4 regions of the Brenneria roseae subsp. americana genome follow, and region 1 is predicted to be linked to each of the others. Evidence: predicted binding sites of a transcription regulator. Region 1 holds the regulator's gene; each other region holds the start of a gene.

Region 1 (7,684 bases):
GGGTCGCGGTGATGCAATACGGACGAATACTCGAAACGCTGGATATTGGCGATTTAACCCGGGATACGCCAAAGAATGCTTATACCACGATGCTGGTGGATGCCAGCCGTCAGTACAGCCGCGATTTGGCTGTGCGTTCGGAACGTATGGGGTAATTCTCTTTCATATCATGTAATAAAACCTCTGGAGCTGACTTTAGTGCCAGCTCTTTTTTATGACGGTCTATCCTGCCCGCCACCCTTTGGGCCGTCGCAGGCGACGTTGAAAACGCTCCCGCAATGGGTTTTGTGCTTAACCGCTCGTTACAATCGGACTTTGCTACGTAAAAAAAGGTAAATGGGTGGCTTTGAAGAGTGTGGATATTTACAATCACTACGCTTTCTGTAGTTGGCCTCTTCAAAAAGGAATTCTCAATGTTCAAACGTACTCTGGTTGCGGCAGCAGCCTTTATTTCACTGACCGCGCTCTCTCCGGTATTGGCCGCTTCTGGCACCACGCACGTACAGCTGACTACGTCGGCCGGGGATATTGAACTGGCGTTGGATAATCAAAAAGCACCGGTCTCGGTGAAAAATTTTGTTGAGTACGTTAACAGCGGTTTCTATAACGGTACGACGTTCCATCGTGTGATCCCGGGCTTCATGGTTCAGGGTGGGGGTTTTAGCAGTGATATGAAACAGAAAGCCCCTAATCCTCCGATCAAGAACGAAGCGGACAACGGTTTGCGTAACCTGCGCGGTACCATTTCTATGGCGCGTACGGCGGAAAAAGACAGCGCTACCAGCCAGTTCTTTATTAACGTGGCAGATAACGCCTTTCTCGATCATGGTCAGCGCGATTTCGGCTATGCCGTCTTTGGGAAGGTGGTGAAAGGCATGGAAGTCGTGGATAAGATCTCTCAGGTGCAGACTGAAAACGTCGGCCCTTATCAGAATGTGCCAACCAAACCTATCGTTATTCAGTCAGCGAAAGTGCTGCCCTGAGCCGAACGACATATTGGATCGAGAACATGAAGAAAGGCCAGAATCTGGCCTTTTTTACATTGGTCATCGCGAAACCCACTTATTCAAGCGAGCTCGCCCGTTGCTGTAACCCGGCGTCATCTGATCGGTGACCGACGTTACGAGCCCTGCGATTTATCATCGTTGCCATGTATGATTAATGTCACTTTGTGGTGGTATGTAGACGTGAGGGCGTTTTTTAAATGAGGATTTCAGGCGAAGCATGCTGTTACTGATCGATAACTACGACTCCTTTACCTATAACCTGTATCAGTATTTCTGTGAGTTGGGCGCCGACGTTCTGGTCAAGCGTAACGATGAGCTGAAATTGGCGGATATCGAACAGCTTGGGCCCGATCGGTTGGTGATTTCCCCGGGGCCCTGCACTCCGGATGAAGCCGGTATCTCACTGGCGGTGATCCGCCATTTCGCCGATAAATTACCGATTCTGGGCGTCTGTCTTGGTCATCAGGCGCTGGGGCAGGCATTTGGCGCGCGCGTTGTACGGGCAAGACAGGTCATGCATGGTAAAACCTCTCTCATCACCCATAACAAGACGGGGGTTTTTTCCGGATTGTCTCAGCCACTGACGGTGACGCGCTACCACTCGCTGGTCATTGAGGCGGACTCGTTGCCTGACTGCTTTGAGGTGACGGCCTGGAGCGAGTGCGACGGTGAACGCGATGAGATCATGGGAATTCGACACCGGGCACTGCCATTGGAAGGAGTACAGTTCCATCCTGAAAGCATACTTAGTCAGCAGGGGCATCAGTTTCTGGATAATTTCCTTAAAATCTAATCGTATAGCAAGTAATTGCCCGGCGTTGGTGATTTAATATTGCCTGAATTTGATTTTTTATGCATATTTAATGACTATATTTTCATTCGGAACAATGGGATATCAGAGCGGGGCAGCAAATGGCTACAGAGAACAAAGCAGTAACGAGAGAAACTCACGATAAAGTGATTCTGCCGGTTTATGCACCAGCGCAGTTTGTGCCGGTGAAAGGTAAGGGAAGCCGGGTATGGGATCAGCAAGGGCGGGAATATATTGATTTCTCTGGCGGTATTGCGGTTACCGCGCTTGGCCATTGCCATCCTGCTCTGGTTGCCGCGTTGAAACAGCAGGGAGAACAGCTGTGGCACACCAGCAATATTTTTACCAATGAGCCGGCGCTACGTCTTGCCAGCAAGCTGATTCATGCGACCTTTGCCGATCGGGTATTTTTTGCTAACTCCGGGGCCGAGGCAAACGAAGCGGCTTTTAAACTGGCGCGCCACTATGCGATCAAACGCCATAGCCCATATAAAACCAAGATTATTGCGTTTTATAACGCGTTCCATGGAAGAACGTTATTCACCGTCTCGGTTGGCGGGCAGGCAAAATATGCCGACGGTTTTGGACCCAAACCCGCGGATATCGTGCATGTGCCTTTTAACGATCTGGCGGCGGTCAAAGCGGTGATGGATGACCACACCTGTGCGGTTGTGCTGGAACCGGTGCAGGGCGAGGGCGGAATCATGCCTGCCACGCCGGAGTTTCTGCAAGGCGTGCGTGAATTGTGCGATCGGCATAAGGCGCTATTGGTTTTTGATGAAGTGCAAAGTGGAATGGGCAGAACGGGCAAACTGTTTACCTATATGTATTACGGTATTACGCCGGATATCCTGACCACGGCGAAAGCGTTGGGCGGCGGTTTCCCGATCAGTGCGATGCTGACGACCGAAGACATTGCCTCTGTGATGACGGTCGGCGTACACGGTACGACCTATGGCGGTAACCCTCTGGCTTGCGCCGTGGCGGAAGCGGCGCTGGATACGATCAATACGCCAGCAGTGTTGGCGGGGGTGGCGGAGCGTCACGATCGATTTATCAGTGCGTTGGAAAAGATTAACCATCAGTACGGTATTTTCGAGCAGGTTCGTGGCATGGGCTTATTGTTGGGCGCTGAACTGAAACCGGAATGGCATGGGCGGGCAGGCGACTTTTTAGCCGCAGCCGCGGAACAAGGGGTGATGGTGCTGATGGCGGGACCAAATGTGATTCGCTTTGTACCTTCGCTGATTATTGAGGAGCAGGATATCGAACAAGGAATGGCGAAGTTTGCGAAAGCCGTTGAGCAAGTGGTTAATGCCGCAGGTTAATGTGTCATTGCCCTGAAATCATTAAAAAAGCGTGAAGTTGCCTTCACGCTTTTTTTGTCGGGTTAAGTAGGATTTAACGAGTGCCGTAAACGACAATCGTTTTGCCATGTGCGGAGATCAGGTTCTGGTCTTCCAACATTTTTAGAATGCGGCCCACGGTTTCACGCGAACAGCCAACAATTTGTCCAATTTCCTGACGGGTAATTTTTATTTGCATGCCATCCGGATGCGTCATGGCATCGGGTTGTTTCGCCAGGTTCAACAACGTTTGAGCAATACGGCCTGTCACATCAAGAAAAGCCAAGTTACCGACTTTTTCCGACGTAACCTGCAGACGGCTCGCCATTTGTGCGGACAGACGCATGAGGATATCTGGATTGACCTGAATCAGCTGCCGGAATTTCTTGTAAGAAATTTCAGCGACTTCACAAGCCGTTTTTGCCCGTACCCAGGCACTGCGCTCCTGACCTTCTTCAAACAGGCCAAGCTCGCCGATAAAATCTCCCTGATTGAGATAAGAGAGAATCATTTCTTTGCCTTCTTCATCTTTGATTAGCACTGCGACAGAGCCTTTCACGATGTAGTAAAGCGTTTCTGCTTTTTCACCCTGGTGAATAAGCGTGCTCTTCGATGGATACTTATGGATATGGCAATGAGAAAGGAACCATTCGAGAGTTGGGTCTGTTTGCGGTTTGCCGAGAACCATTCGCTATCATCCTCTGTTGTAATTCACTGCGCAAATCACAGGGCTCAGAGTTCCCTGTACGGCGTGGTTACTGCTAAAAAATCAAAATCCGTGTGAGCAGAATGACGTCAGGGAATATACTGGAACCTGATATCTGGCGACGCCATCATCTTCCTTGTATCTGAGTTTGTCCAGAAAAGGCAGATTCTATTCTCGTTTTTAACACAGCTTGAAGGAAGTGTCTTGTGTTGTCTCGCTTCAGCATGATAAAGCTCCGGTTATTGGATGTTTTTGTATAGTAACAGTATAAAATTTCAAAAATTTTTTAATGGAGGCACCATGCAGGCACGGGTTAAATGGGTTGAAGGCTTAACGTTTCTTGGCGAATCCTCATCAGGGCATCAGATTCTGATGGATGGTAATGCGGGTGATAAGGCGCCGAGTCCGATGGAAATGGTTTTGATGTCGGTTGGTGGTTGTAGCGCGATTGATGTCGTGTCGATTTTGCAAAAAGGACGTCACAATGTTGTCGATTGTGAAGTGAAATTGACTTCAGAACGGAGAACGGAAGCCCCGCGTCTGTTTACCCATATTAATCTGCATTTCATCGTGACGGGAAAAGGGCTGACCGATCAAGCGGTAGAACGAGCCGTGGCGCTGTCAGCCGAGAAATACTGCTCTGTTGCATTGATGTTGGGTCAGTCCGTTGAAGTCACGCACAGCCATGAGGTTGGGGGGTAACCTTCGCCCTAACTGATATGCTTGCGATCGTGGTGGCGCGATGCGCTTCATTTATCGTGCCGCCGCGGGCTTATTCGATCTTTTTCCCTTCCAGCAGTCGTTGTACCAGCGGCGCCATGATTAACTCCATCGCCAGCCCCATTTTTCCACCAGGGACAACCAGCGTATTGATATGAGAAATGAATGACCCTTGCAACATGGCGAGCAGATAAGGGTAATCAATATTATCCAGTCCCTGAAAGTGAATCACTACGAAGCTCTCATCCAGCGAAGGAATGGACTTGGCAGCAAACGGGTTGGACGTATCCACGGTGGGAACGCGCTGGAAGTTAATATGCGTGCGTGAAAACTGCGGTGTGATATAGGTAATGTAATCTTCCATGGAACGCACGACGGAATCCATGACGGCTTCGCGTGAATGCCCGCGTTCATTGACATCACGAATCAGTTTTTGAATCCATTCGAGGTTGACGATGGGCACCACGCCCACCAGCAGGTCAACGTGCTGAGCCACATTGTGCTGGTCAGTAACCACTCCGCCATGCAGGCCTTCATAAAACAGCACATCGGTCGGTGCCGGCATGGGTTCCCACGGCGTGAATGTGCCGGGAACCTGATTGTAGGGAATGGCTTCGTCATAGGTGTGAAGGTATTTACGGGTTTGCCCCTGACCATGCTGGCCATATTCAATGAATGACTGTTCCAGCAAGCTGAAATCATTGGCTTCAGGGCCAAAGTAGCTGATATGCCGGCCAAGATCGCGCGCTTTGCGAATGGCCATATCCATTTCCGGACGGGTATAACGATGAAAACTATCCCCTTCAAGCTGGGCGGCCCGCATGTTTAACTGCTGAAAAATTTTACGGAACGCCAGACTGGTGGTAGTGGTTCCCGCACCGCTGGAGCCGGTGACAGCAATAATTGGATGTTTATGTGACATGAGACGCGTAACTCCGTGATGGTGGCGCTCATCCGCATCTCCATCACAGAGACCGAGCGTCATCAAAAAAGGGAACGGATATCCATTGTTTTATATACATGGCTTTTAGCATGTTTATTCGTTCAATACGAGTGATGCTCACCGACGTTAAATTGGCCGCGAGGCATGATGTTGATGGTTTCATGCAATTCAGACCAGACCAGCACGACTTCGCCAGATTCCAACTGCCGGCGAACGTCAGCGACTTTTTGCGCCAGCGAGCGTTCCTCCTCGCCGTAGTCGGTTCCCTCTCGCAGCACGAAAGATTCGATGAGGTTATCCAGCGTTTCAGGATCGAGTTGTTGCCAGGGAATAATCACGATTCTTTTCCAAAATAAAGAGATCCAGAAAAAACATTATCCAGAAACGGGGTAAGCCAACTCGGAATACGCTGTTCAAGCCACATTTCCGGCTTCAGAAACGATCCGCCGACAAAACCCACATGTCCGCCATAATCCGTCAGTTGATATTCAATATTAGACGGTAACTGGGAAAAATCGGGAATAACATCTTCGGTCATGAACGGATCGTCTTTTGCCTGAATAATCAGTAGCGGCTTTCGTATCTGCGGCAGCAGGGGCAGGGCGCTACAGCGGTGGTAATAATCGGCGGCATCGCTGAATCCGTGCGCCGGTGAAGTAATCACGTCATCAAATTCCCGCAGCTGTTTGATTTTTTTCAACTGTGCCAACTGAACGGGCAGCGTGCCGGGGTAAGCGACCAGTTTACGGGCCGCATTCTGCTTCAGCAAACGCAGCAAATAGTGCTGATAAACGCGAGAGAACCCCTGTTCCATACGCCTGCTACAGGGTTCCAGCATCAAGGGGGCAGAAACTATCACGGCGGCGGATAACAGACACCGATCGCCCTGTTTGCCCATCAGGCAGGCCAGCATGTTGCCGCCCAGGGAAATACCAATCGCTGCGGTAGGGACTTCGCCAAACGTGGTCTGCAACCATTGCAGAAAGTAGCTGGCATCTTCCGTTTCGCCGGAGTGATAGATGCGTTTCATTCGATTGGGTTTACCGCTGCACCCGCGAAAATGCATGATAACGGCCAGCCAGCCATGTTGTCGGCAGGCATGTAACAGACCATGCGCATACGGGCTATGGAAACTGCCTTCCAGACCGTGAAACAGCACCACTCGAGGTTTATGTTGGGCCTGTGTCGGGTCTTCGCTCCAGGCCAGATCGACAAAGTCGCCGTCAGGCAGTTCAAGCCGTTGCCAGATAGGCTGTAGCAATGCTCTGCGGCGCACCAGCCTCGGCAGCAGCGTTTGAAGATGGGGGTTACTGGCGCCGCTAAGCGGGCGAAAAACGTCATACATAATGTAAATAAAATCTTGTTGTCAGATCTTGTGCGATCAATATCACACTGTTAGCTTCGATGCTGCCAGTTAATCACTATTTTTAAAAACGACTATTTGTCAGAAACCATCATGTGGTGAAGCCGATAGTTGTTGAAGCTGAAGATCGTAATTTGCTAAAAATTAAGGTGCTTGCAAAGCACACGACAAAAACGGTATCAAATCAATGCTGTCGGGCGAGGGGCGCCCACTCCATGGAACTGAGTTTATTTCTCTCGATGTTAGGCTTTCTCTGGGTTGCTGCGATTACGCCCGGACCGAATAATATGTTGCTGACGACCTCTGGCGCCAACTTTGGTTTTCTACGCTCGCTGTGGCTGATGCTGGGGATCATGCTGGGGATGCAGAGTATTTTGCTGATGGTGGCTTTTGGCGTCGGTAGTCTGATTCTGGTCTACCCCTCTTTGCACTGGGTTCTTAAGGTGCTCGGCAGTACCTATCTGCTTTGGCTGGCGTGGAAAATTGCCACGGCGGCCTACGAGAAACTCGAAACATCCATTGCGCCGCCTCAGCCGGTGCGGCTCTATCAGGGATGGCTGCTACAGTTTTTGAATCCGAAAGCGTGGCTGATGGCGCTGGGGGCAGTCGCCAGTTTCAGTCTGGCGGGCGAGGGATATAACCAGTCAGTCATTGCGATCAGCATTGGGATGGTGCTGGTGAATGCCGTGTCGGGCGTCATATGGCTGGGATTTGGTACCTTGATTGGCCGTCTGCTCCGCAGTAAGAAATCCTGGGTGATTTTTAATGTATCGATGGGTCTGCTGACT
Region 2 (7,684 bases), on a different contig from region 1:
AGGATCCGCTGGGTTCATTTGATCCGCAGTTTACCATTGAGCAAATTCTCCGCCAGCCATTGCGTCTGCGCCGCGATCTCAGCGCGGCGCAACAGCAGCAGCGCATTTTGACCCTGCTGGAACAAGTCGGCCTGACGCCAGACCTGCTGTCGCGCCGTCCGCATACGCTATCCGGCGGTCAGCGTCAGCGCATCTCGATTGCCCAGGCGCTGGCCTCTGAGCCTGACATTATCATCTGTGACGAACCCGTTTCCGCGCTGGATGTCACCACGCAGGCACAGGTGCTGGATCTGCTGGTCGCGTTGCAGCGTCAACTGCGGCTGACCATGCTGTTCATTTCCCATGATTTGGGCGTGGTTCAGCATATGAGCCACCGAATTGCGGTGATGAAAGAAGGGGAAATCGTAGAAACCGGCCCGGTGGAGCAAATCTTCAGTCAGCCACAACATCCCTATACGCAGCTGCTGCTCTCGACGGTGGTAAAATAAAGGCGCTCAGTCAACCTGCTGAAAACGCTGCCGATAGGTGCTGGGCGAGACGCCAAATGCCTGATGGAAGACCACGGAAAAATAGTTGCTGTCGTCAAAGCCGCACTGGGCGGCCACTTCGCCGATGGTGTGCTGGTTATAGCGCAGAAGTTCCATCGCTTTGCACAACCGCAACTGACGCAGATATTGTGGTACGCTCATCCCGGTCTGTTCTTTAAAGCGCGCCCGCAAACCGCGCACGCTGACCCCATTCTGTTCGCAGAAAGCGTCAAAACGAAAAGGGGTGGCGATACTGGCGCGCAGGGCATTCATCAGTAAATCCAACTGGTGAGCATCAGCCAGCTGCGGATTGTTCGGCAAGTGACGGTAGCGCATCGCCAGCAGGGCAATCTGCAATAACAAAACCTCACTCAATTGCAGCGACAACGCATCCGATTTCATACACTCCTGCGACAGCGCATCGACCTTATCTCGAATGGTGTCCATCCCCTGAGAACCCAGACACCAGTAGCGCTCACTCTGCGGCTCATCGCCTCCGGGCAATAATGCCGACCAGTCCGCCGATAACGTCAACCGCTCGCGGATATAGATAATGTTATCCAGCGCCAGATCGTGCACAGACTCGTAGCTGTGCCGATCGCTGGCAGAGACATAAAACATATCGCCGCGCGTGATGCGATAGGGCACATCATTCCAGAGATGCAGACCATTTCCGCGCCAGACGATGACCAGCTCATCGAAATCATGATGATGCAGAGGAAACACGGGCTGCGGATGCCGTTCAGCAACCATCACACTATTTTTGTCGGTAAGGAAATAGTCTTCAGTCTGTAACTTCAAACCACGTCGATTTGTCACCATCCCCCACCCGCCTGCCGTTAACTATTCCTCATAACACGCCTGATGGCGTAACGATTTAGGAGCCAGGGAAAATGCCTTGCGGAATTGCGTCGAGAAATGATTACTGTCGCTGAATCCACAGGCATGCGCAATGGTGGTGATCGAATCATCACTTTGCTGCAACCGCCGACGCGCCTCCAGTAATCTTAACCGATTCAGATAACGTTGTGGTGTCATACCGGTATGTTGTTTCAACTGACGATGCAGCGTTCTCAGCGGTAACGAGAACTGTTCGGCCAACGCCCCCCAGTTGATCTCTTCACTGTAGTTGTTCTGTAACCAGCCCAGCAGGGCCTGTATGCCCTGACGCTGACAGTCGCTGCCCTGCGTCTGGAAACACCGTTGACGCAGCAGCACCAGTATTTGTAAAAACAGGCTTTCGCTGGCGGCGATATCTTCCGGCGTCGCGCTTTGCGCCAGATCGGCCAGATGACCGAGGCTTTGCTTTAACTGCTGCATCCCCGCCGTGTTAACCTGCCATTGCCCTTGCCATTCACCATTCGGGCCGTAGGGCAAAAAGGTCGCAATATCAGAGAGAAAGCGAAAGCCACGCGGCGAACGATACAGCACGTTGGTCAGGCATAATCCTTCCACGTTTTCAAACAGGTGCCGATCGTTATCACGCACGAAAAACACCGTACCACTGCTCAGGGCATAAGGCTGATCGTTAAAGACATGTACGCCAGCGCCCTGCTCCACCAGCACGATCTCCCAGAAATCGTGATAGTGTTCGGGAAACGCCACCTGCGGCGTACGGGGCTCCACTGCCACCGTCACCGCCCGTGAAGCAAAAAAGTCATCACCACGAAGCAACGTCATTTTGATTCTCCACTTAACCCGCTCGCGGAGCGGTTATCGCGGCGGTCAGGTGCGCAATACACCACACGCTGCCCGCCGGGGAAATGAGGGTCTGGATAGCATGGTAGCCATAAGCGCGTGGAATGACCTTCAAATACCGTCGTCTGCGATGGCATTGTGGTGTCATTTTTTCAAGATCCTGCGACCAATTCACTGAAGTGTGGATAGGATCACACCCGCTTTTTATGGCGAACCATCCCTGCGGGCCGTCGCAGACGGCGTTTTTTTACACGTCACCACCTCGTACAAATGCCGTAAAGCACCCGATGAATCCTCCCAACTGTGAACCATTTCACAGTCAGCTTGACTATTTTGCCAGTCGCCGATGTCACATGGCACTCACCGGAAGGTCGCTACGCCAACGAATCCTTACACTGCACAGCATCAAACAGGTAAAGAGGAATGGCTATGGCGGTGAAGAATATCGTGGCGGTCGATCTTGGCGCTTCCAGCGGCCGGGTCATGCTGGCGACGCTACAGACAACGACACAGCATCTGGCGCTGAAAGAAGTCCACCGCTTTAGCAATCATCTGGTGTCCCGGGATAACCACCATGTGTGGGACCTGCAAGCGCTGGAACACGCGATTCTCACCGGGTTGCATCAGATAGACAGCATGGGAATTTACCCTGACAGCATCGGTATTGATAGCTGGGGGGTGGACTATGTGCTGCTGGATAAAGCGGGTGAACTTGTCGGCCTGCCCTACGCTTACCGCGATCATCGTACTGATGGAGTGATGCCGCTGGTGATCGACGCGCTGGGGCGTGAAAACATTTATCAACGAACCGGCATTCAATTTCTGCCCTTCAACACCCTGTACCAGCTCAAGGCATTGTGCGATCGGCATCCAGAATACCTGCAACAGGCTGAACATCTGTTGATGATCCCGGATTATTTCCACTATCGCCTGACGGGCGCCATTACCTGTGAATACACCAACGCCAGTACGACACAGTTACTCAATCTGGCGGATAAAACCTGGGATGCATCGCTGCTGAACTATCTGGGATTCCCCAAACGTTTGCTGAGTCAGCCGGTACAACCCGGTCACCGCGTTGGCGAATGGTCTGCACCCAGTGGACGGCAAATTCCCGTGCTGGCCGTCGCGACCCATGATACTGCCAGCGCCATCGTGGCTACGCCCCTGCATGACAAAGATAGCGCCTATCTCAGTTCCGGCACCTGGTCATTAATCGGCATCGAAAGCGACACCCCGTACAACAGCGCGCAGGCACTGACCGCCAATGTCACCAATGAAGGCGGGATTAACGGCACATACCGCGTATTGAAAAACATTATGGGGCTATGGCTGCTGCAACGGGTCTGTCAGGAACGGCAGATCCAGAATCTGAATGAGCTGATTCAGGAAACGTCACGCCTGCCGGCCTGTGTCAGCCTGATTAACCCCAATGACGAACGCTTTATTAACCCGCCGTCCATGTGTAAAGCGATCCGCGAATTTTGCGCCGAACATCAGCAACCGGTGCCACAGAGCGACGCCGAACTGGCCCGCTGCATCTTTGACAGCCTCGCCATGCTTTACCGTCAGGTCGTTCAGGAGCTGGGTGAACTGCGGCAAACCCCGCTGCGCCAGTTGCACATTGTCGGCGGCGGCTGCCAGAACGAACTGCTCAACCAGCTGTGCGCCGATATGTGTCAGCTTCCCGTATTGGCTGGTCCCGTGGAGGCATCCACGCTCGGTAATATCGGCTGTCAATTGATGGCGCTCAATGCCGTTTCCGACCTGACTGAATTTCGTCGTCTGTTAACCCATAACTTCCCCCTGCACCGCTATACCCCGCGTGCGGATATTGATTTCGCCAGGCACTGGCGCCGCTTCGAGGCCCTTTGCCATGCTAAAAAAGAGGAAACCACTGTATGAATAACGCGCTTGAAACCGCCTGGCAGCTGGCGAAGGATCGTTACGCCAGTATGAATATTGATGTAGACGCGGTGCTGGAACAGTTGGATCAAATCCCTGTTTCCATGCACTGCTGGCAAGGTGATGACGTGGCCGGATTTGAGAATACCGGTGGCGCATTGACCGGCGGCATTCAGGCCACGGGCAACTATCCCGGCAAAGCGCGCACCGCCGATGAGCTGCGCGCCGATCTTGAGCAGGCATTTACGCTGATCCCGGGGCCAAAACGATTGAATCTGCACGCCATTTATCTGGAATCCGCGCACCCCGTCGCCCGCAACGAAATCGCACCGGAGCATTTCAGCAACTGGGTAGACTGGGCCAAACGTCATCAGCTGGGATTGGATTTTAACCCCACCTGTTTCTCTCATCCGCTGAGCAGCGATGGTTTCACCCTTTCTCATCCGGATGACAAGATCCGCCGGTTCTGGATTGAACACTGTCAGGCCAGCCGCCGTATCTCCGCCTATTTCGGTCGTGAGCTGGGTACGCCATCCGTCATGAATATCTGGGTACCGGACGGCATGAAAGACCTGACGGTCGATCGTCTGGCATTCCGCCAGCGCCTGCTCAGCGCGCTGGATGAAGTCATTGCGGAACCGCTCGACCCGTCACACCACATTGATGCGGTAGAAAGTAAGCTATTCGGGCTGGGCGCGGAAAGTTTTACCGTGGGCTCCAACGAATTCTATCTGGGCTATGCCTCCAGCCGCGGAACGGCGCTGTGTCTGGATGCCGGCCATTTCCATCCAACCGAAGTCATTTCCGACAAGATCTCCAGCGCCATTCTGTATGTGCCGCGGCTGCTACTGCACGTTAGCCGCCCGGTACGCTGGGACAGCGATCACGTCGTACTGCTGGATGATGAAACGCAGGCCATTGCCCACGAAATTGTGCGTCACAAACTGTTAAACCGCGTACATATCGGACTCGATTTCTTTGATGCCTCCATCAACCGCATCGCCGCCTGGGTTATCGGCACCCGCAACATGAAGAAAGCGCTGCTGCGTGCGCTGCTGGAACCCACCGATACGCTGCGCCAATACGAACAGCAGGGAGACTACACCGCGCGTCTGGCCCTGCTGGAAGAACAAAAATCCCTGCCGTGGCAGGCGGTCTGGGAACACTACTGCCAGCGTCATGACGTCATGCCGGGCAGCGAATGGCTGCAACATGTGCGCCAGTATGAACAAACCATCCTCACTCAACGTCAAGGGTAAGACTATGCAAGCGATTCTTTCTTCCTGGTTCGTACAGGGAATGATTAAAGCCACCAGCGATATGTGGCTCAAAGGCTGGGACGAGCGTAACGGCGGCAATGTCAGCCTGCGGCTGACGGCGGAGGATGTTACACCCTATGAAAGCGATTTCTACCCGCAACCTCGCCATGAGGCGTTAAGTCAGGCCATGCCCGAACTGGCAGGATGCTGGTTTATCGTCACCGGTTCCGGCAAGTTTTTCCGTAACGTACAGCTGGACCCGGCCGACTCGCTGGTGTTGTTGCAGGTGGATCATGACGGCAAAGGCTATCGCATATTCTGGGGGTTAACCAACGGCGGCCTGCCGACTTCAGAGTTGGCCTCGCACTTTCAGTCACACATTGTGCGGATGGGCGTGACGAACGGACGCGACCGGGTCATCATGCACTGCCATGCCACCAACCTGATCGCGCTCAGCTACGTACTGGAACTGGATACCGCGGCGTTCACCCGCGAACTCTGGGAGGGCAGTACCGAATGCCTGGTGGTGTTCCCGGATGGCGTCGGCATCGTTCCGTGGATGGTGCCGGGAACCGATGCCATCGGCACGGCAACGTCAGATCAGATGCAGCGTCATTCGCTGGTGCTCTGGCCGTTCCACGGCATTTTCGGCAGCGGCCCAACGCTCGATGAGGCTTTCGGCCTGATCGACACCGCGGAGAAATCCGCAGAAGTGATGGTGAAAGTCAGATCGATGGGCGGTAAGAAACAAACCATCTCGACCGAAGAGCTGATCGCCCTGGGCCAACGCTTTGGCGTCACGCCGATGGAAGCGGCGCTGCGCGTATAGCCTCTCACTTTCACCCTTTTGTTAAAAGGCGTCACAGGATTTTCGCCTGTGGCGCCCGATCGGGAGAACCACCATGCTGCGTAAAGCCTTTGTGATGTCCGTTTTTCCTGAGTGTCACGCCGAATATGAACATCGGCATCATCCCATCTGGCCGGAACTGGCCGAGGTGCTGAAAGCGCACGGCGCTCATCACTACAGTATTTTTCTGGATAAACAACGCAATTTGCTGTTTGGGTATGTCGAAATTGAATCCGAAGAACGGTGGAACGCCGTGGCGCAAACGGAAGTCTGTCAGCGCTGGTGGCAGCATATGACGGACGTCATGCCGGCCAATCCGGACAACAGCCCGGTCAGCGACGAGCTGCAACCGGTTTTCTATCTGGACTGACACCGAGGTTGAAAAAAGGCTAATTATTGAACCGCCCGTCATGCTACGCCGGGAAAACTCCCGGCGGTAAACCGATATGCCCTATCGTACCGCGACGGACAGATACCCGGCAGATTCGCTTACGCGAAACTGATCGACCGTATGCGACAGATCCTGCGCCTGATCGCTCAACGATTTCGCCGCGGCCAGCGCCTCCTGCACCAGCGCCGCATTCTGTTCGGTGCTCTGATCCATCTGGGATACCGCCAGATTCACCTGCTCAATCCCCGAACTCTGTTCTCGGCTCGCCACGCTGATTTCCCCCACCATGGTCGTCACGCGCTGTACGCTTTCAACAATCTCGCTCATGGTCTCTCCGGCGCGCTTCACGAATTCGGTGCCCTCACCGACTTTAGATACCGAATCGTCGATAAGGTTTTTGATCTCCTTGGCTGCGGAAGCGGAACGCTGCGCCAGAGTGCGGACTTCGCTCGCCACCACGGCGAAACCTCTCCCCTGTTCACCGGCGCGAGCCGCTTCCACCGCGGCGTTCAACGCCAGGATGTTGGTTTGAAACGCAATACTGTTGATGACCCCGGTGATATCCACGATTTTGCGTGAGGACACATCAATAGAATTCATGGTATCCACCACCTGCTTGACGACCGTGCCGCCCCGCACCGCGACATCCGAGGCTGACATTGCCAATTCATTGGCATGTCGCGCATTTTCGGCGTTCTGCTGAACGGTCGAGGTCAATTCTTCCATCGCGGAAGCCGTCTGTTCCAGCGCGCTGGCCTGAGACTCGGTGCGGGACGACAGATCTTCATTGCCAGAAGCGATCTGCGCCGACGCCGAGGCGATCGAATGGGTACTTTCCCGCACCTGGCTAACCAGCTGCGAGAGGTTATCGCGCATCGCGCGGATGGCAAACAATATGCTGGTATCGTCACCGGGACGCGTCTGCACATCCACCACCAGATTACCATCCGCGATTTGTTTCACCACATCGACCGCGTACTGCGGTTCCCCTCCCAGCTGCCGCAGCAGCGTGCGCAACATGTTCCATGCCAGCACTGAAATAATCAGCAACAACACG
Region 3 (7,684 bases), on a different contig from region 1:
CCGGCCAGCTGACCAGACGTCCGCCCAATGGGCTCGTTTTATGCGCCGTCATGATTGTTCTCCTGTTTCTTGTCAGCATCCGAATGATGGTCATCGTGATCCAACCGGTCGGCCCGGGTGTTGCGATGCACCAGTACGGATAGCCCAGCCAGAACCGCCAGCGGCAGCACCATGCCTTTGTAGAGCGTATGCTGGATATGTTCGGAGCGCGCGCCGGTCGATAGTTCGGCCAGTTCCGGCAGATCGAGATTCTGGTAAGGCACGCCCGCCAGCACCAGTACCTGCGTACCTCCGGCTTCTTTTTCCCCGTAAACATGCTGATCGTATTTCGGCACGGTGTGGAGATAGGTATCCTTTTTCGCCAGGGTCTGACGCGGATAGTGGTACTCCTCTCCCGCCTGCAACGACAACCGATGTTTCGCTTCGGATAACAGCTCTTCACGCGTGCCGAAAATCACCGCCCCCGTCGGACAGACATCCACACAGCCCGGCAGGCCGCCCTTGTCCAAGCGTTCCAACCCCGGCTGATTACACAGTTCGCATTTGTGCAGCTTGCCAAATGGATTTTCGTAGTCGTACTTGGGGATATTGAAAGGACAAGCCACCATGCAGTAACGGCAGCCGGTACAAATGCTGGCGTCATAGTGCACCACGCCGGTTTTGGCATCTTTCTTCAATGCAGAAACCGGACATACCGACACACAGTTAGGATCAACGCAGTGCATACACTGCTTCTTGATGTAGGCGTAGCCGTTATCGACCTGATCCTTATTGGTCCCGTCGCCCGAACTCCACACCTGAATGATGTTATTGGTGTAAGGGCTCAACTTATCGTTGTTAGACCAGATCGCCGCCCCGCCCGCATAGATCTTGCTGTCGGGATTATAGGCCGATTGGTTGACCTGCTGACATTCCGACACACAGGCCTGACAGCCGACACACAGCGTTGAGTCATACAGCATGCCTAACGCGCCGGGGATCGGCGGTTTATTTTCAGCGGCAGCGTGTCCTGCCAAAGGCGTACCGGCCAGTAACGCACCGGCAGAAGCCAGTTTGAAAAAATTGCGTCTGTTCACGGCTTAACCCTCCCGGGATGCGTTTCCGCCGTCTTGCTGGCTTTGACTCTGCTTTTGCTGACGTCCCAACTCACGCAAGGTCATTAGACTAACGCCCCCTACCACACCGAGAACGCCGCCAATCAACCCTACGGCCGTCGCAGACATCTGCCCGCCTTCCGGACTATGGATTGCCGGTTTTTCTACCCGCGGCGTCGGATTTTCTACGTTGGCCAGTTGGAAAATACCTTTGGTAAATCCGATACCTTTCTCGTTACAGCCATAGCAAGGATGCCCGATACCCACAGGCCAGATACCGCCGCCGACATCGCAAAACTCCAGCGTTGGGCAGTTGCCATAAGTTTCCGGCCCTTTGCAGCCCAGATGGTAGAGACACCACCCTTGACGATGGCCTTCATCACCAAACTCTTTCGCAAAACGTCCGGCGTCGAAATGTGGACGACGCTCGCAGTTTTCATGAATCAAACGACCGTAGGCAAAAGTCGGCCGCCCCTCTGCATCCAGTGCAGGCGGACGTTGGTAGGTGATGATGTGTGCGACGGTGGCGAGGAAGTTATGTGGATTAGGAGGACAGCCCGGAATATTAATGACGGTTTTTCCGGGGAGCACATCCTGCAAACTGACGGCTCCCGTCGGGTTGCTTCCCGCTGCCGGTACGCCTCCCCAGGCAGAACAAGAGCCGATGGCGATAATCGCCGCGGCGTGTTCCGCCGTTTCGCGAATATGCTCCACAATCGGCTTGCCCGCCACCATGCAATAAATACCGCCGTCTTTCATCGGTATCGACCCATCAACGACCAGAACAAATTTCCCTTTATATTGCTCAATGGCACGGTGCTTGTTTTCTTCCGCTTGCTCACCGAAAGCGGCGGAAAGCACTTCGTGATATTCCAGCGAGATGGTGTTTAATAGCAGGTTCTCAATGGTTGGGTGGGTCGCCCGTAACAGGCTTTCTGTACACCCGGTGCATTCCTGTGCGCCGATCCAGATAACCGGTGGGCGCTGTGGAGAGCTGATTGACTGGGCAATTTCTGCCACAGCAGAGTCCGCCAGCCCCATTGACGCGGCGAGTGCTGCACATAACTTCATAAAATCACGGCGATTCACACCGTGATGGGAAAGCATTAAATTTTCCCCACTCATTTTTTATTATTCTCCTGTAACCTGAACGGAGCCTACCCAGTAAATTCCGGGTTGCATCTGCCTGGAGCAGATTTGAACGCTGCCTGCATCAGCCCTGAAGGGGCGAGGCCCACGGATGGGCTGGGTAATACAGCCAATGCACCAGCAACCTGAAAGATGATGGGTATAACACACAGTATGTGTGGGGATATGGTAATGAGTAAATTAAGTTAACAGACTTGATCTTCATCAATCGCTGGGACAATAGATTTCTTATTTCTGTTATAACTGTGACTTTATACGCAATGAATCTATTTAAAGAAAAAAGAGGATTGTTTAAATGAGAAATAATCGCAATAACGACAATATATTATTGAAGCATCCATTATTCGTGAGCTAAATCGATTAACCACCGGACGTAATCACTTTATTTAATGATGGTAACCAACTGAAATAAAACAATATAAAGCTGCAAAGACATTAGCATTGTTTATTTATTTTTCAACACATAAAAAAATAATTTTTTGTTTACACAACTCATAATCAAAATAATTACTTTAAGTTTTTTAGTTAAAAAACCACCTTTGCGCCAAAATTTTTTGAGTCACAACCAAATGCAATGTTTTATCTTGCAATATTTAGGGGAAATAAATACGGGCCATATTCACGTTTCCCGTCAGGGATAAAATTACGCTTATATCACGTCAATTGACACTTGCCGGGAGCCTGTTTAAACACAGCGACAGCAAGGCTCAAAGAGGGGATAGCCAGGATGCCCATCATAAAAAAGGCAGCAACGGCTTCGGCCATATGCTGCCCTGAGCAGGAAATTACACGCGAAAGCCGGTTATTGAATGCCCTGACTACGCAGGTAATCTTCATAATTTCCCGTAAAGTCGATCACTTTATTCGGCGTGATTTCCAGAATACGGGTGGCCAGCGAGCTGACGAACTCACGATCGTGAGAGACGAACAGCAGCGTCCCTTCGTACATTTCCAGCGCCATGTTCAGGGATTCAATCGACTCCATATCCAGGTGGTTGGTCGGTTCATCCATCACCAGGATATTCGGACGCTGCATCATCAGTTTGCCAAACAGCATACGGCCTTTCTCACCACCGGACAGGACTTTCACTTTCTTCTTGATATCATCCTGGCTGAACAATAAGCGGCCCAAAATGCTGCGAACGGCCTGTTCGTCATCCTTCTCCTGTTTCCACTGGCTCATCCAGTCAAATACGGTCAGGGCGTCGTCGAATTCATATTCATGATCCTGCGCGTAATAACCGATTTTAGCGTTTTCAGACCATTTAACGGTGCCGCTATCAGGCGGCATATCACCAACCAGCGTTTTCAACAGCGTCGATTTACCGATACCGTTAGTCCCCAGAATCGCGACTTTTTCACCCACTTCCACCATCAGGTTCAGTTTGCTGAACAGCGGGCCATTATCAAAACCTTTCGCCAGCGCTTCCACTTCCAGCGCATTACGGAACAGTTTCTTATCCTGTTCAAAGCGAATAAACGGGTTCTGACGACTGGAGGCCTTCACCTCTTCCAACTGGATTTTATCAATCTGGCGAGCGCGAGACGTCGCCTGTTTAGATTTGGACGCGTTGGCGCTAAAACGGCTCACGAACGATTGCAGTTCGGAAATCTGGGCTTTCTTCTTGGCGTTATCCGCCAGCAGGCGTTCACGCGCCTGCGTCGCCGCTGTCATATATTCATCATAGTTACCGGGATAAATACGCAGTTCGCCATAATCCAGATCCGCCATGTGCGTACAGACCATATTCAGGAAGTGACGGTCATGGGAAATGATGATCATGGTGCTGTTACGCTCGTTCAGCACTTGCTCCAGCCAACGAATCGTATCGATATCCAGGTTGTTGGTAGGTTCGTCCAGCAGCAGAATATCCGGATCGGCAAACAGCGCCTGCGCCAACAGCACACGCAGTTTCCAGCCGGGCGCCACTTCGCTCATCGGCCCGTAATGCTGTTCCACTGGAATACCGACGCCCAGCAGCAGTTCACCGGCACGAGCTTCCGCGCTATACCCATCCATCTCACCGTACTGCACTTCCAGATCGGCAACTTTATAGCCGTCCGCTTCGCTCATTTCCGCCAGTGAATAAATACGATCGCGTTCTTCTTTTACCGCCCACAGCTCCACATGGCCCATGATGACGGTATCCAGTACGCTATATTGTTCAAATGCGAACTGATCCTGACGCAATTTACCCAAACGCTCATTGGGATCGAGGAAAACGTTACCGGCGCTCGGCGCCAAATCGCCGCCGAGAATTTTCATAAACGTTGATTTACCGCAGCCATTCGCGCCAATCAAGCCATAGCGGTTACCGCCGCCAAATTTAACGGAAATGTTTTCAAACAACGGCTTACTGCCGAACTGCATGGTGATATTGTTGGTACTTAACACAGCACTCACTCAAGTTAAAAATGTGATTTGGCGCGCATTATGCCACAAGCGCGCGACAGGATCGCGGTTAGTTTTGAGTAATATTTAAGCGATGGTCACCAAAGGAAGACGAACATATGTTATTGCCGCGCCGTTTTAAACAAGTCGATGTTTTCACCCAGCAGCCTTTCAAAGGGAATCCGCTGGCAGTCATCATGGAAGCTGACGGGTTGAGCGATGAACAAATGCAACATATCGCCCGCTGGACCAATCTGTCGGAAACCACTTTTTTATTACCGCCTACCGATCCTGTAGCCGATTATCGTGTGCGGATCTTCACCCCGGAGTTCGAGCTGCCGTTTGCCGGTCATCCGACGCTCGGCTCCGCACACGCCCTGCTGGAGTCGGGGTTACAGACTAAAGCCCCGGGTCAGATCGTCCAGCAATGCGGCATCGGCCTGGTGCCTATCAATATAGGCGATGACGGGATGTTGGCATTTCATGTGCCGCAGGCCGCTATCGTCCCCTTTGATACCGAGCTATATCCACTGTTGGAACGGACACTCGGCAGCACCAGAATCGATAAACGCTATCCGCCGGCGAACGTTCATATGGGAATACGCTGGTTGGTTATCCGTTTGGACAGCGCCAATACCTGTCTGGATATCACGCCTGACGCACCATCGCTGGCGATGTTACAGCAAACCTGTAAAACGGATGGCATCGCTATTTACGGTCCCCACGATCGCGCCTCACCGGCGGACTATGAAGTCCGCACATTTTATATTGAACTGGATTCTTTGAAGGAAGATCCGGTCACCGGAAGCGCCAATGCCTGTATCGCTGCGCTACTGCGGCACCAGCATTACCCGGATAATATTACCGAAAACCTGGGTTACAGCGTCCGACAAGGCATCAGGCGTCAATGTGACGGCCGACTTTTCATGACTTATCTGAACGATGAACCGTGGGTCGGTGGGCACAGCGTGACGATTATCGACGGTACGCTGCAAGCGTAATATCACGATGAAAAGAGGAAATAAACATTGATTGGGGAAGTCATGATGAAAACACTGTCTGAGTTGCATTATCCGCCTCATTTACATTTGAGCATTCAGGATGAGAGTGATGCTGCTGCCATTTTTGCGTTGATTCAGCAAGAAAAACCCCGCCTGCGCAGAACGCTGCCCTGGCCTGATTCCGTAACCTGCATTGATGACTCACGCAAGACGATCAAAGCCAACCGGGATGCCTTCGCTACCGGAACGGGGGCGGTATACGTTATCCGTTGGGATGATGCCATCGCCGGTATCGTTTCATTCAATACCCTCCGGCATAAAACAGGGGTAATTGGTTATTGGATTGCCGAAGCATTTGAAGGTAAAGGCATTGTTTCTCTGGCCGTGAGTACCATGATCAACGCGTATCTCTCTGCCGGCATCATCGAACGCTGCGTCATCAAAGCGTCGGTTGAGAACGTGCGCAGCAATGCGCTGGCGCAACGACTCGGCTTTCGTTTTTATCGGCTAGACAAGAATGCGGAGAGAATTGGCGATCGTGATTTCGACCAGAACATTTATCACTACCCAGCCTGAATAATGGCTTAATGCCGATCGGTAAATCCGCCTCAACGCAGGCGGATGTTTACTCTCCCCGCCATACGCTCCCCGGTGGAAAAACACGCCAGACGAGTGATGTAAACTTCCCGTTTAAAAACAGCTCAATGCGCTATGCTTATCTTGTCTCTCTTGCTTTTTTATCCCATTCGATTAGCGATCCAGACGTAAAGGACAGGGTGACGAGCAAGATTAAGCCGCAGGACATTGATCGTCTTATTGAACTGGATAGGTTGGCCGCAAGCGGGCAGACATCGAACCGCTTTCATTCCTTGACTAAAAGAGGAGAGCGTCATGGCTACATCCCTCCCCTGGTGGCAAAACGGTGTGATTTATCAGATCTACCCGAAAAGCTTTCAGGACAGCACAGGCAATGGCATGGGCGATATCAGAGGTATTACCTCGCGGCTTGATTACCTGCGACTTCTGGGCATTGACGCTATCTGGCTTACCCCTGTTTACCTCTCTCCACAGGTTGATAACGGCTACGATGTCGCCGACTACTGCGTTATCGATCCCGCTTATGGCACGATGGCGGATATGGAAACGCTGATTGCCGAAGCGCATCAGCGCCGTATCCGCATCGTGATGGATATGGTTTTTAACCATACCTCGACGCGGCACCGCTGGTTCCAGGCCGCTCAGGATCGTCGCAGTGCTTATCGCCATTTTTATATCTGGCGGGAAGGTAACGGCGAAGATCTGCCGAATAACTGGCGTTCCAAATTCGGTGGCCCGGCCTGGCAATGGCATACCGAAAGCGAACAGTACTACCTGCATCTTTTTGCCACCGAACAGGCCGATCTCAATTGGGAACATCCACGGGTACGTGAAGCGTTGAAAAAGGTTTGCGAATTCTGGGCAGATAAGGGAATCGACGGGCTACGACTGGGTGCCATCAATCTGGTTTCCAAACGGCAAGATTTCCCTGACGACGAACACGGTGACGGAAGGTGCTTCTATACGGATGGTCCGCGCATTCACGACTATCTGCAAGAATTCAGCCGGGATGTGTTTCAGCCACACGGACTGATGACCGTTGGAGAAATGTCATCCACCTCACTTGAGCAATGCCGTCGTTACGCGGCATTAGACGGCAGCGAGCTTTCCATGACCTTCAATTTCCATCATTTGAAGGTTGATTATCCCAATGGTGAAAAGTGGACTCAGGCACAACCGGATTTCATTCAGTTGAAACAGATCATGAATCAGTGGCAACAGGGAATGCATGACCACGCCTGGAATGCGCTTTTCTGGTGTAATCATGACCAGCCCCGCATCGTTTCACGCTTCGGCGATGAGGGAAAATACCGGGTCCATTCCGCCAAAATGCTGGCGATGGTGCTGCACGGTATGCAGGGAACGCCTTATATCTATCAGGGGGAAGAAATCGGCATGACCAGTCCCGGCTACACGGCATTAAGCCAGTATCGGGACGTAGAAAGCCTGAA
Region 4 (7,684 bases), on a different contig from region 1:
GAGCAGCCCGCCTTTGCTGGCAGCGATGTCGCTCAGGCCCTGAATGACGAGCTTGATCGGGCGGAAATTTTACCTTCCGTCAATATCCCTTCGGATGTGGTAACCATGAACAGTCGGGTGCGTTTTCGCGATCTGATCGCTAATGAGGAACACATCCGCACGCTGGTTTACCCGGTTGCAGTGAAAGACAGCAGGGAACACTTGTCCGTCATGGCTCCGCTGGGCGCGGCATTGCTGGGAATGCATGTAGGAAACACCATCGCCTGGCGGTTGCCGAACGGTGAAGAAACGCATATCGAGGTGCTGGAACTGCTTTATCAGCCGGAAGCGGCGGGTGAATACCACCGCTAAACGGCGATAACGCAGAGAATGACAAACCGTCGGATAATGCCGACGGTGACGGTCACTCCCCCGTCGTCACGCGGTTCCTGTTTATTCTCCTGCGATCTTCATTTCTGGCAGTAGCACTGACCCACACTGAATATTACTGCGCGTCTCAATGTCGTTGCCTACCGTGACGATGTTGCGCAACATGTCTTTCAGATTACCCGCAATGGTAATCTCACTGACCGGATACTGAATTTCACCGTTTTCCACCCAGAAGCCGGACGCGCCACGGGAATAATCTCCCGTCACGCCGCTGACGCCCTGCCCCATTAATCCCGTCACCAGCAGCCCTTTACCCATCTGTTTGAGCAGACCATCAAAATCCAGCCCTTGTCCGGCGATGCGCCAGTTATGGATACCACCAGCGTGTCCGGTGCTCTTCATGCCCAGTTTACGCGCGGCATAGCTGGTCAGCAGCCAGGTTTGCAAAACGCCGTCTTTCACAATCTCACGCCGCTGAGTGCGTACCCCCTCGCTGTCGAACGGCGTCGATGCCAGCCCTTTGCGTAAATGCGGCAATTCTTCAATAGTGAGCCACTCCGGCAGAATTTGCTGGCCCAGCTTATCCAACAGGAAGGTTGATTTACGGTATACGCTGCTACCGCTGATTGCCCCGACCAGATGGCCGAACAGCCCTGTCGCCACTTCCGCGGAAAACAGTATCGGCGCCTGCATGGTGGGTAACTTACGCGGCGACAAACGGGATAACGTACGGCGCGCGCACTCTTCACCCACCCACTCAGGCGTTTTCAAATCATCCAGCGAACGACCAATGGTATAGGCGTAATCACGCTCCATGTCACCATTCATCTCGGCAATCACACAGCTGGACATCGAATGACGGCTGGAACAATAGCTTTGCAGCATGCCGTGGCTGTTGCCAAATACTTTGATGCCGTAATGGCTATTGAAGCTTCCGCCTTCGGTATTGGTGATGCGCTTATCCGCTTTCATCGCCGCTTGTTCAGCGCGGGCGGCCAGTTCGATGCCACGATCGGCATCCAGCTCCGCCGGGTGAAACAGATCCAGATCCGGTGCGTCAAAAGCCAGCAGATCCTTGTCTGCCGGACCGGCAAAAGGATCGACGGAGGTGTAACGGGCAATATCCAGCGCCGCCTGCACGGTCCGCGCGATAGCGTCCGGACTGAGGTCGGTTGATGAGGCGCTGCCTTTGCGCTGCTGGTAATACACCGTAATACCCAGCGCGCCATCGCTGTTAAATTCAACGTTTTCAACTTCACCATAACGGGTGCTCACGCCAATACCGGTCGTTTTTGACACGGAGACTTCTGCCGCATCAGAACCCGCTCGCGCCAGTTCCAGCGCCTGTGCAACCGCTTGTTCCAGCGCTTCACGCTGTTGTGCAACCTGAGTGATTATTGTCATTGTTCTGCCATAATGAGTAAGGAAACCGTTTCGATAGGTGACGCCGGGGAAATGCCCGTGCAGCCACAGTCCCGCTGCACGGTCAGGTCTCCGCGCATGAATATTTCCACGCAATTCATCGTCATCCATCCGCATAAAAGGTGTAGCATAATGCTCCTGAGTCTAACAGGATCCGCAGACAATTTCGCACAAAGCCCAAACCTGTTAGGATCAGCCTCTTTTTATGGCGGCAGTCCTTGCCCGCCGTCCTACGGGCCGTCACACTGCGTGACGTTGAAAAACGCGCCTAGCGTTTTTTTACCGGAAATTTTTTAGGAACCAACCATGAGCAAAAAAACCGAAGACTGGCTTGATGACGTCCCGGACAATAATGAAGACGACGATGATGAAATTATCTGGGTCAGCAAAAGCGAGATAAAACGTGATGCGGAAGCGCTGAAAGATCTCGGTGCGGAACTGGTTGAACTGGGTAAGAACGCGTTGGAGAAAATCCCGCTGGATGATGACCTGCGCGCGGCGGTCGAACTGGCGCAGCGCATCAAGAAAGAGGGTCGCCGCCGCCAGTTACAACTGATCGGTAAACTGCTGCGAGCCCGCGATCCAGAACCGATTCAGGCCGCGCTGGATAAACTGAAAAACCGTCACAATCAGCAGGTCGTGCTTTTTCACAAGCTTGAGCTATTGCGTGACCGTCTGGTAGCCGAAGGGGATGATGCCATTCCTGATATTCTGGCGCTTTACCCGCATGCAGACCGCCAGCAGCTACGTTCGCTGGTACGCAATGCGCAAAAAGAGAAGGCTGCGAATAAGCCGCCAAAATCGACCCGCCAGATCTTCCAGTATCTGCGTGAGCTGTCAGAAACCGAAGCGTGATAGCTGGCTCAGGGTGCCCGCGGTGACCCTGAGTTAACGCATCTAATCACCCAACGCATGCTGATATTTATGCAACATGGTGATTAAACGTCCGACTGGCGCCGTGATACCCGGTGACATCCGCCGCTCCGCCAGTTTCTGCTGATACTCCCCAAGTTCATCCAACAGCCGCGCAAAAGATTGGCTGCGTATGGTATCCCGTCGCGCGCCAATCACCTGTTCCGCCGTGGCGCGAATCTGGCGATGAAAAGCGGAGAGCTCCTCATCCCGGGGAATATCCAGTGAACGCAGACGCTGATGCGCGATAATCAACGACAGCGCCAGACGATATTTGGCAATATCACCGGGAAACATATTCAACAGCAGAAATAGCTGCTGATAGAGTGCGGGCAAATGGTTTTCCTTGCGCCGCGCCTGATTGGTCGTTAATGCCGATACCGCACTGTAAACAAAGCGATTCAGCAATGTGCGTCCGGTACGGGTTTTGGCATTATCCCGGATCAACAGAATAACCAGCAGCGCCAGAAAACAACCGATAATCTGCCCGATAGCGTTATCCAGAAACTGGCCGATATGGAACGTCATCGGATTATCCAGCACCAGAATATTGATCGTGCTCGCCAGCGCGCCCAGCGATCCCAGGCGTCGCTTTTGTACTTCAATACCAATGATGAAAGCCATCGCGCCCAGGCTGAAGCATAGCAGCAACAGACTCTGCTGCGTTGACGGCATGATAAGCATGAACATCAGCGCCCCCAGTGGCAGCGCAAAGATTGTTCCATAAAGGAAATCAATCGCCACCATTTTGGGATTTGGCAGCCGCATCGCCAGCGACGTCACCACGGCAATCATGACCATGCAAACGCTACCTGAAGTCCAGCCGGTACTCAGCCAAAATAAACAGCCCAGCGCGGTTGCCACCCCCGTCCGTAATCCGTTAATCATGGCATGGTGAGTTTCGGCCGAAGACGCTTTAACCTCAACATCGCTGTTCAGCACGTCAGCCTCCACTTTGCTGATACGCCCGTTAGTCTGTACGCCTTTGGCCAATAACAGGTAACGTGTTGCGGTCCCCACCCAGCCGCTTACCGTGGGCGGCATATCCTGACTATGGCTGGCAACAATCAGGCGCCGCAGCGATTTCAGACGCCGGTGGATATCCTGCATGGATTCAACCGGCTGTTCGATAACCCATTTCAGGCTGCCTTTCACCCATGAAGGATTATCCTGCAAAATCAGATAGGTTTCGCAAGACTGCGTAATCAACGCCAGCGATTGCGTATGCATGGCTTTCAAACGGCGATTGCTGTTCTGCCAGCGCGACGATTCCATCATCAAATGATTACGCATGCCATTCAGCGCCGTCGTTTTACGCACCAGCGCATGCCAGGCGGCATCAATCGCCTCTTTTTCCGCCTGATTGATACATAATTGCAGCAGCCGATACTGATCCATCAGCAGCGCTTCGATACCGCGGTCAATATCCCGTTTTATCGAGCGCGGGGAGAACACTAAATCGGCCAGAATGGCGCACACGATCCCCAGCACAATTTCACTACAGCGCTCGACGGCAAACTGCGGCGTCAGCAGCGGCGTCCCCTGGGTGGAGACAATAATAATTAACGCCGTATAGCCCGCCAGCCCAAACACATAGGCATTTTCAACTTTGACGAGTGAAGAGATCCAGGTACAAACTCCCGCCCACAAACAACACAGCATCAGCATCAGAACCGGTGCGCGAATCGTCGTAATAATGATGACTAATGCACCGATACAGCCAATAAAGGTTCCGATAATACGCAACATGCCCCGATGGCGGATAGCGCCGGAAAACGGTTCGCCACCCGCCGCAAAGGCCGGCCCGGCAGAGACGATCGCCGCCGTCAGTACAGACCAGCGCGGGGTTTCCAACTGCAAATGGAAACCCAGCAGCAAAGACAGGACAATGGCGAAGCTCAGCTTAAATGCAAAGCGGAAGCGAACAAATATCGGGCTTTTCATGATATCAGCCGAACTCACGCAGGCGATATAACAAGCGAATCAGCGGCGACGGCTTTTTATCATTGTTGACCTGCTCGCCGGTAATGACGACGGTAGCGGTAGTGCCGGCCGGATACAGTTCGCCCATTTGGCGATCCAGCTTGATTTTCACGGGTACGCGCTGTGCCAGACGCACCCACTCCAGGTTGGAATCAACCGTTGCCAGACCTTTACTGTCAACGCTGCTACTGCTGTTGTTCACCCCGGCAGCCACACTGTCTACCGTGCCGTAGAAGATACGCTCACTGCCAAGAGGCGTAATTTCAGCCCGATATCCACGGCGTATCCTTTCCAGCTTGGTTTCTTCCATGTAAGCCAGCAGGTAGAATGAATCTTCCTTCACCAGCGCCACGGCGGTTGAACCGCGGGTAATAAACTCCCCGGTCTGCACATTCAGGTTGGTTACCCAGCCATCGGCGGGCGCGCGCACCACCGTGCGTTCCAGATCCAACTTTGCCAGCGCCAGTACCGCCTGAGCTTTGGCAAGCTGGTGTGTCGCCGTTTCCAGCGCATTGCCCGACTGGTCGATATCCTCCTGCGACATCGCCTGAATGCCCAAACGCGCCCGGCGCCCCGCTTCCCGTTTTTTCTCCACCGCCAGCGCCTGATAATAGGCCACATCGGCTTCCGCCTGCGCCAGCGCTTCACGATAGCGGGGTTGATCCACCACGAACAACACATCACCCTGCTTCACCAACTGGTTGTCTGTCACCCGCACATCGGTGAGCAACCCGCTAACATCGGGGGCGATAGCCACCACATCCGCGGTAAATTTCGCATCACGCGTCCAGGGCGATTCGGTATAAAACGCCCAGATACGAAATACCGCCACAACGGCGAATAACACCACGGCCAGCGTGATAACCACACGACCCAGTTTTTTCATGAGCGTGGCGATAAAGAAAGATTTCACAAAGAACCTCAAAGACCGTAACGGAACAGCAGATAGAACAGGCAGCAGAATAATGCGGTATTAAACAACGCGGGATGCCAGACAAAATCATAAATGCCCGTCGGCTGCAACAGCCGGTTCACAACGAAAAATAACGTCAGTGAAACCAGCAAGACAAAGAAGACCGGCGGGAACGACAGGCCGAACAACACCATAACCGGGAGTGAACTCATCCTCTTTTCCTTATGTTTCATTAGGTATAACGAGCCGGAATGACACGTTACCGTGATTAATTCATGACCAACCGACCAGCGCGTGGCGCATCAGCAGCAAAGGCGTCCCACAGGCTCCATAGCCGATAGGCCAACATGGCATTAAACTGAGACATGTACATGGCGATTGCAGATGCTGACTGCTGATTCGATAAGCGATATTAAATCAGCGTTTTTTACGCTACGGTGATAACAATGAATGACTGAAGGTTTTATATGACCCGTCCGGAATCACCGGATAGGCTATATTATGGATGTTTATTATTATGTTATCTACATAGTGTGATCTAAATCACTTTTAAGCCAGAGTTAATAATGGAACGATTAAAAAGCATGTCGATATTCGCCAGAGTGGTGCAGTGCGGCTCCTTTACCGCCGCCGCACGCCAGCTCCAGATGAGCGTTTCCGCCGTCAGCCAGACCGTCACCAAGCTTGAAGACGCATTGCGGATCAAACTGCTTAACCGCAGTACACGCAGTATTGGTCTGACCGAAGCGGGGAAAATCTATTACCACGGTTGCCGCCGCATGCTGCAAGAAGCCCATGAGGTACATGAGCAGCTTTACGCCTTCAACAGTACCCCCACCGGCACATTACGCATCGGCAGTTCGTCCACCATGGCGCAGAACGTTCTGTCCGTCATGACCGCCGATATGCTGAAAGAATATCCGGGGCTTTCCGTTAATCTGGTCACGGGGATTCCCGCACCTGATTTAATCGCCGATGGTCTGGATATTGTCATTCGGGTTGGCGCGTTACAGGATTCAAGCCTGTTCTCCAAACGACTGGGATCGATGCCCATGGTGGTCTGTGCCGCCAAAAGCTACCTGGCACAGCACGGCACGCCGGAAAAACCGGCCGACGTGGTGAACTTTTCCTGGCTGGAATATAGCATGCGCCCAGATAGTGAATTCGAACTGATTGCTCCTGAAGGCATTTCTACCCGGCTGGCTCCGCAGGGTCGTTTTGTCACTAACGATCCGCAGACGCTGGTGCGCTGGTTAAAAGCCGGGGCAGGAATTGCCTATGTTCCCCTGATGTGGGTGGTTGAAGAAATCCAGCGTGGCGAAATGGAAATTCTGTTCAGCCGTTACCACTCCGATCCCCGCCCGGTGTATGCGTTATATACCCGCAAAGACCATCTGCCGCTGAAAGTGCAGGTCTGTATCAATTACTTGATTGAGTATTTCAAGCAGGTCGCCCTGACGTATCAGGGATATCGTCAGAATAGTGAGGAAGATAAAAAGTAAATTTTGCGAAGCGTTTCCGCCTTTCCCAACTTAGCGCTCTCGCTATGTCAGACAGTGCGTTATATCTCTTTCCTCCTGCGACTTACAAACGTGTACCGGTCCCCAACACGCGGAAACCGACGCGATGCCATCACAGGCAGGGTCAGTAAAATCACCTTTGGAAAAGTACGATACATGACGTACAATTGGATAATAATATGGGATTCAGGGATGCAAAAAAACAGGTTATTGGCTGTTTACGAACGGGCAATGTGCTACATGAAGCCAGAGGCAGCATCAGTGCCAAGAATTTGCTGGCAACGGGACAGGTAACGCTTGAGGATGTTATTGATATTATTAACCGGACTGATGGTTCATCCTACACCTGCTCCCCGCACCATTTCGCTTCACACATTGATGTCCACATCATCAGGGTCAATCACCGCTGTATACCGTGGTATATCAAATGGTATTTCACCGAACCGAATTGCGTTTTTATCAGCGTTCATCATTAAGGCTATGGCATGAAAATTTTCAAAGTGGGCGATACGCAGACCGTGTTATGCAACCTCTGCCGGTCATGTGAAAATGTTACGTTTCAGCT

The links. The regulator CRP, encoded in region 1, controls carbon source genes, mostly activating them, when cyclic AMP is high. The targets are predictions, from matches to a motif close to ATGTGANNNNNNTCACAT.
Region 2: a site for CRP is predicted at 2,405-2,422, ahead of rhaS (HTH-type transcriptional activator RhaS). Genes of this name have one in related genera too.
Region 3: a site for CRP is predicted at 4,659-4,676, ahead of B4923_RS17545 (ABC-F family ATPase). Genes of this name have one in related genera too.
Region 4: a site for CRP is predicted at 6,131-6,148, ahead of aaeR (HTH-type transcriptional activator AaeR). Genes of this name have one in related genera too.

What each region holds. Positions count from the first base shown of each region.
Region 1 covers NZ_QDKJ01000009.1:12,689-20,372, reverse strand. The annotation lists gene B4923_RS12570 (ABC transporter ATP-binding protein) at 1-155, shown strand, start outside; gene ppiA (peptidylprolyl isomerase A) at 414-983, shown strand; gene B4923_RS12560 (aminodeoxychorismate synthase component II) at 1,225-1,800, shown strand; gene argD (bifunctional acetylornithine/succinyldiaminopimelate transaminase) at 1,920-3,146, shown strand; gene crp (cAMP-activated global transcriptional regulator CRP) at 3,220-3,852, opposite strand; gene B4923_RS12545 (OsmC family protein) at 4,171-4,572, shown strand; gene B4923_RS12540 (phosphoribulokinase) at 4,643-5,512, opposite strand; gene B4923_RS12535 (YheU family protein) at 5,635-5,871, opposite strand; gene B4923_RS12530 (hydrolase) at 5,868-6,878, opposite strand; gene B4923_RS12525 (LysE family translocator) at 7,112-7,684, shown strand, end outside.
Region 2 covers NZ_QDKJ01000005.1:202,421-210,104, reverse strand. The annotation lists gene B4923_RS08375 (dipeptide ABC transporter ATP-binding protein) at 1-488, shown strand, start outside; gene B4923_RS08370 (helix-turn-helix domain-containing protein) at 495-1,349, opposite strand; gene rhaS (HTH-type transcriptional activator RhaS) at 1,371-2,207, opposite strand; gene rhaB (rhamnulokinase) at 2,655-4,130, shown strand; gene B4923_RS08355 (L-rhamnose isomerase) at 4,127-5,389, shown strand; gene rhaD (rhamnulose-1-phosphate aldolase) at 5,394-6,218, shown strand; gene rhaM (L-rhamnose mutarotase) at 6,292-6,606, shown strand; gene B4923_RS08340 (methyl-accepting chemotaxis protein) at 6,688-7,684, opposite strand, start outside.
Region 3 covers NZ_QDKJ01000015.1:107,375-115,058, reverse strand. The annotation lists gene hybB (Ni/Fe-hydrogenase cytochrome b subunit) at 1-52, opposite strand, end outside; gene hybA (hydrogenase 2 operon protein HybA) at 39-1,076, opposite strand; gene hybO (hydrogenase 2 small subunit) at 1,080-2,219, opposite strand; gene B4923_RS17545 (ABC-F family ATPase) at 3,046-4,638, opposite strand; gene B4923_RS17540 (PhzF family phenazine biosynthesis protein) at 4,755-5,636, shown strand; gene B4923_RS17535 (GNAT family N-acetyltransferase) at 5,682-6,212, shown strand; gene treC (alpha,alpha-phosphotrehalase) at 6,528-7,684, shown strand, end outside.
Region 4 covers NZ_QDKJ01000005.1:30,591-38,274, reverse strand. The annotation lists gene rnk (nucleoside diphosphate kinase regulator) at 1-351, shown strand, start outside; gene pmbA (metalloprotease PmbA) at 433-1,773, opposite strand; gene yjgA (ribosome biogenesis factor YjgA) at 2,098-2,646, shown strand; gene aaeB (p-hydroxybenzoic acid efflux pump subunit AaeB) at 2,689-4,647, opposite strand; gene aaeA (p-hydroxybenzoic acid efflux pump subunit AaeA) at 4,652-5,572, opposite strand; gene aaeX (p-hydroxybenzoic acid efflux pump operon protein AaeX) at 5,608-5,811, opposite strand; gene aaeR (HTH-type transcriptional activator AaeR) at 6,166-7,101, shown strand; gene B4923_RS07580 (hypothetical protein) at 7,299-7,595, shown strand; gene B4923_RS07575 (hypothetical protein) at 7,605-7,684, shown strand, end outside.